Regions from separate parts of the Clostridium sp. BJN0013 genome, predicted to be linked through region 1. Evidence: riboswitches for the same ligand, from Rfam matches in the RefSeq annotation. Region 1 holds a riboswitch; the other holds the start of a gene.

Region 1 (3,220 bases):
TAAAGATGCATTAACACAAATTGATAATAATATTATTATAGTAACTAATAAAACTAAAGGTGAAGAATATAAAATGTTATTTGATGTTACAGATAGGCAGAGAAATATGATAAGATATGGAGGTTTGTTGAATTTAGTGAAGAGGAGTAACAACTAAAATTTTTATAGTGAAACATATGGTAAATGAAGAAATTTAAAAAAATAATTAATACTTTATCAATAATAGTCCCTAGATATTTATAGAAAAATCTAGGGACTATCTTATTTAATAAATTAGGAGGTGATGTAACATATAATTACTATTTTTGTTACAAGAATTAGTATAATTTGCCCCGCCCATTTAGATCATGGCTTTTTAAATAAGCGGATATTAATTATTTAATTTGTAGGAGGAGTTTTAAATAATTAATCACAGTGTATTATATTAAACTTGGGCAAGAGCTTGTTCTAAGTCATCTATAAGATCTTGAACACCCTCAACTCCAATGGAAAGTCTTACGAGATCTGGAGTAACTCCAGCAGTTTTTTGCTGCTCCTCATTAAGTTCTGAATGGGTAGTACTTGATGGATGAATCACAAGGGATTTAGCATCTGCTACATTTGCAAGTAGTGAAAATAAATTAAGGCTATTTATAAATTTCTTTCCTGCTTCAAGGCCACCTTTTATTCCAAAGGTAAATATGGAACCTGCTCCTTTTGGAAAATATTTTTTGGATAATTCTCTATATGGACTACTTTCTAGTTCAGGATAATTTACCCAGGAAACTTTTGGATGATTATTTAAAAATTCTACTATTTTTCGTGTGTTCTCTACGTGCCTTTCAACTCTCAAGGATAATGATTCTAAACCTAAAATAAAATAGAAGGCATGTTGAGGACTAATTGTAGCACCTGTATTTCTCAAAAGTTGAACTCTTGCCTTTGTGGCAAAAGCTACAGCACCCAAGTCTGAATATACAAGTCCACCGTAACTTTCATCAGGTGTGGTGAAATCAGGAAATTTGCCGCTTGCTGCCCAATCAAATTTACCACCGTCAACTATAACTCCACCAACTGCAGCTCCATGTCCTCCAATAAATTTGGTTGCAGAATGAATAACTACATCTGCACCGTATTCTATTGGTCTTACAAGGTATGGTGTTCCAAATGTATTATCTAAAATAAGAGGTATTTTATTCTCATGGGCAATATTTGCCACAGCCTCTATATCTAAAATATTAATTCTTGGATTGCCTATTGTTTCTCCATAAACTGCTTTAGTTTTAGGAGTAATAGCTTTTCTAATATTTTCAGGGTCATCCGGATCTACAAATATTACATTGATTCCAAGTTTCTTTAAAGTCACCTTAAATAATTCATAAGTTCCGCCATATAGTGTGCTGGCTGAGACTATATCATCTCCTGAATTTGCTACATTAAGTATGGAGTATAAAATTGCCGCCATTCCTGATGATGTAGCAAGAGCTGCAGAGCCTCCTTCAAGGGCTGCTATTCTTTGTTCAAATACATCTTCAGTAGGGTTCATTATTCTACCATACACGTTTCCAGGTCTCTTTAATTGGAAAAAGTCTGCAGCTTCATCTGCATCTTTAAAAACAAAGGATGTAGTCTGATAGATTGGAACTGCCCTTGCACCAGTAGTTGGATCTGGCACTTGCCCTGCATGTACTTGTAATGTTTCAAATGATAATTTTTTTTCACTCATTATATATTCCTCCTTGATAGTTTTTATTTGACAGTATTTATTTGTGATTTTTTTGAAGTTTTTAATATCTTGCACGAAACTTCTTATTGGTAATCCGCAGAAAAGTAAAAAATAAAAAATCTTCTTGTAAGATAAGTTACAAGAAGATATCCTTCATGCTTCTCATCTTCCAGGTTTTAACCTGCTGGAATTAGCACCGTTGAATAATAAAAAATCATTCAGGTTGCCGGGCATCATAGGGCCAGTCCCTCCGCCGCTCTGGATAAGAAGTTCCGTATTCAATTGAAAAGATAATACCAGATATATATAATACTTGTCAATAGAAAAACAAAAAATAATTAAATTATTTTTTAAAGAGTAGAAACATTGTAAAAATGTTGACAAGCAATATTAAAATATTTATTATGGGAAATAAGAGTGAGGACATAATTAAAATGTATATAGATAAATAATTGGTGTATTATATGTATAAATATAAAGTTATAGTTTAATCAGGTATAGAGTACTTGGGAAAAGAGGAGACATAATGAATTTTAAAAATTTAGTAAATAAATTCAATAATAGATTTATTTTTTTTGATGGAGCTATGGGAACAATGCTTCAAAAATCAGGACTTAAATTGGGAGAATTACCGGAGATACTTAACATTACAAATCCTGAAATAATAAGGGAAATACATAGAAAGTACTTAGATGCAGGAGCAGACATCATAACAACTAATACTTTTGGAGCTAATGAACTGAAATATGAGTATTCTGATTATACTATAGAGAATGTGATTTCTGCGGGAGTAAAACTTGCGAAAAAGGAAGCAGGAGATAAATTAGTGGCTCTTGATATAGGACCTATTGGAAAAATTATGGAGCCTACAGGGAATTTAAGTTTTGAAAGTGCATATAAATTATTTAAAAATCAAATCATTATAGGCGAAAAATTTGGTGCAGATGTAGTTTTAATAGAAACTATGACTGATTTATATGAAGCAAAAGCAGCTATCCTTGCAGCAAAAGAAAATAGTAGTCTTCCTATATTTTGTACAATGACATTTCAAGAGGATGGCAGAACTCTTATGGGTACGGATGCTAAAACTATGGTATTTGTGTTGGAAGCTTTGGGGGTAGATGTTCTTGGAGTTAACTGTTCTTTAGGACCTAAAGAGCTTCAAGGGATTGTGGAAGAAATTTTAAAATATTCTTCCATACCGGTTATGGTACAACCTAACGCAGGACTTCCAAGGTATGATGGGGAAAATACAATTTATGATGTATCCCCTGAAGGTTTTGCAGAGAATGTATTAACTATGGCCACAAAAGGGGTTAGGGTTTTAGGTGGATGTTGTGGTACTACTCCAGAATTTATAAGAATGTGTAGAAAAATTTTAGAAGGGTTAGTACCTTTAAATATAGCAGAAAAAAATTATACAGCAGTATGCTCTGCTACAGATACAGTTGTAATAGGTGAAAAAATAAAAATTATTGGAGAGAGAATCAATCCCACAGGAAGAAGTATTTATAA
Region 2 (3,220 bases), 1.1 Mb from region 1:
CCATTTTATAACATTTCCATAAATTTTAATAGTATTTTTATCCTCATCAATTTCTATAGTAGACTTTTTTACATAATACTTGTCTAATACGTTTTTCATCTCAGCTACAAAGTTATTAATTGCATTTAACGCCTTTTCGCCATCAATTGTTTTACTGCATAATTCATAAATATACTTTTCTTTCCAATCCATCAGCAAACATCCCCCATATTTTTGTTTTAATTAAATTATATAATCTTTTTTTTAATATTGGAATAAAATAATATAAATTATTTTTCTTTATATAATTATATGTTTAATATGTACTGACTTAAGATTAAAAAGTAAAACTTTTTTTACTGGCTATTGTTCTTTATTTGTCTCTTCTATACCCTTATTTTCATCGTATTTATCCATTTCTGTGTTTTTTGGAGTTTCTACATTTTCTGCCTGATTTACTTCGATAACCTCTTGTTCTGGCATATCTTCTTCTAAACTATTATCACAATTATATAATTTACCAAAAAGTTTTGAAAATTTCTTATTAATTATACCTATTCCTATTAAAATACATACAATTCCCCCATACACACCAATAAACTCAAATATTCCAGGTAATAATTGAGATGGTACTAATTGTTCAAGTACAATATTTGCAGAATACCCTTGAGCTACATATTGATTTACAGTCTTTCTAAATAATATAATATTATTTACCAATAATGCAATTCCAACCAATGCTGTGACTAAAGCAGCAATATAAAAAGCAATCCAGCTGGAAAACTTACCTGATTTTTCAAATGCACTCTTACCTTTAAATTTCATAATAATTTCTCTCCATTTCCGCCTAAAAAGGCTTTTATAATAATTTTATAATAATGAATATTACTACATATTACTAAATAGTTATTACACTTATGTGTCAATATTGTTAACAATTTATAACCAGTAACATGGTTTACACTGATTATACTCATTTTGAAAAAACTAAGGTATTATAAAAAGTGAAATTTCAAAATAAATATTTATTCATTAAAATTTTTTATACAATTTGTTACTGAACTAATACTTTATCTACATTACATATTATTATATCACATAATCCATAAATTATATAAGTTTCGTATTTAAGGCATTTTTAACGCCAGCCTATCTCCTATTATGCCTTTACTAACTACTCTATAAACAGCATACTCTTTTTTATCTAAGATTGGCCATGCTTTAATTCTCATATACTATTTATGTTAAATGATTTCTAGATTTAGATAAAGTCTAAGAGAATAAATAGACTAATCAATAAATTTCATGGTTTAATTTATTGACACCAGTACAAAAAAGATGTTTAATTATATTACTGACTAGTCAGTAATATAATATATTATTACATAAATTTAAATAAAGAATTAAAAGATATTCAAAATAAACTAAGCAGTAATAATTATGATTTTTCTTGTGTATTTTTACTTTTGTCACTTTTAAAACGGCCTTTACATAATTTAATAAGAACTTCAGAACATAAATTTAGAGAATCCGGTCTTTAAATCGATTAGTCTTCAGTTAAAATGAATTATTGACAAAAATGAAATTTTAGTATAGCATGTAATATAAAATCAAATTTAATCTTATCAAGAGCGGCGGAGGGACTGGCCCTATGAAACCCGACAACCAACATTTTATTAAAATGTATGGTGTTAATTCCAGCAGATTATTTCTGAGAGATAAGGAAAATAATTTCAAATTAGTTTATTGTAAAAGTTATTTTTCTTACAGAAAAATAACTTTTATTTTATTTTAACTCCAAAATTGAAATTTGAATAATAAGATTTTTATTTGATTACCACTAAAAATATTATAATTTAAGGAGGGATTTTATGCCAATAAATATACCTAATAATCTTCCAGCTTCTAAAGTATTAAAAGCTGAAAATATATTTGTTATGAATGAAAATCATGCAGTACGACAAGATATAAGACCACTTAATATAATTATATTAAATTTAATGCCCCTTAAAACCATTACTGAAATACAACTTTTAAGATTGTTAAGTAATTCACCTATACAAGTTGATATATCTTTAATGTATTTAAAGTCTCATAATTCAAAAAATACTCCTGAAGAATATTTAATTAAATATTATGAAACTTTTGAAGAGATAAAAAACAAAAAATTCGATGGTATGATAATAACAGGTGCACCCATAGAAAAACTTGAATTTGAGGACGTTGATTATTGGAAAGAATTAACTGAAATTATGGATTGGAGTACCCAAAATGTTTATTCAACTATGTATATATGCTGGGGATCTCAGGCAGGACTTTACCATCACTTTAAAATTCCAAAATATATGCTGGATAAAAAAATATCCGGTGTTTTCTCTCATACTATAAATAGGGCTAATATTAAACTTTTTAGAGGTTTTGATGATATATTTTATGCGCCACATTCCAGATATACCTTTGTAAAAAGAAAGGATATCGAAAAAATTCCTGAACTAGAAATAATTTCTGAATCCAAGGAAGCTGGTGTCTATATAGTAGCGACAAAAGGTGGACGCCAGATCTTTATTGCTGGACATCCTGAATATGATACTTTAACATTAAAATCAGAATATGAAAGAGATATAGCACTGAATTTACCTATAGATATACCCAAAAATTATTTTCCAGATGATAATCCAGATAAAACCCCTTTATCAAATTGGAAAAGCCATTCTAACCTACTATTTTTAAATTGGCTCAATTATTATGTATATCAGGAAACACCTTATGATTTGAATAAGCTATAATAATATCTATTTAAAATAATTCTATTATACTAAATAGGAGCAGATTTACATAAAAATTAAATCTGCTCTTTAAGTAAGTATTTCTCCAGATAATGCTTACTTAATTTTTATTTACCAACTTACTGTAATCCGCATTTTTCCAAGGCCTGTTTTAAATCAGATATAATATCACTAGCACTTTCTAGTCCTATGCTAAATCTAACATATCCATCCTTAAACACCTCTGGGTAAAAGTTAATTCTCTCATCATTTGGGCCAGTATAAACAATTAAGCTCTCATCATGCCCTAATGAAACGGCCTGAGTGATCAATTCCAGTGAATTAATAAATTTATTATGTGTATCTACATCTGCTTTAAGTGCAAAAGAAATTATCCCCGAATACATTTTCATCTGTTTCTTGGCAATATCATGCTGCGGATGGCTTTCTAGTCCAGGGTATGCTACAAACTTTAC

Evidence for each region. A riboswitch is a leader RNA that binds a small molecule or an ion and turns the genes downstream of it on or off. The one in region 1 is predicted to bind S-adenosylmethionine.
Region 2: linked by a shared signal. The riboswitch ahead of metA (homoserine O-succinyltransferase) and the one ahead of AB3K27_RS16135 (O-acetylhomoserine aminocarboxypropyltransferase/cysteine synthase family protein) in region 1 are both predicted to bind S-adenosylmethionine.

What each region holds. Positions count from the first base shown of each region.
Region 1 is NZ_CP162495.1:3,105,262-3,108,481, reverse strand. It holds gene AB3K27_RS16140 (aconitate hydratase) at 1-157, shown strand, start outside; gene AB3K27_RS16135 (O-acetylhomoserine aminocarboxypropyltransferase/cysteine synthase family protein) at 425-1,705, opposite strand; SAM riboswitch class I at 1,865-1,974, opposite strand; gene AB3K27_RS16130 (homocysteine S-methyltransferase family protein) at 2,232-3,220, shown strand, end outside.
Region 2 is NZ_CP162495.1:1,997,517-2,000,736, reverse strand. It holds gene AB3K27_RS10300 (hypothetical protein) at 1-192, opposite strand, end outside; gene AB3K27_RS10295 (hypothetical protein) at 343-804, opposite strand; SAM riboswitch class I at 1,599-1,704, shown strand; gene metA (homoserine O-succinyltransferase) at 1,851-2,765, shown strand; gene AB3K27_RS10285 (PLP-dependent aspartate aminotransferase family protein) at 2,885-3,220, opposite strand, start outside.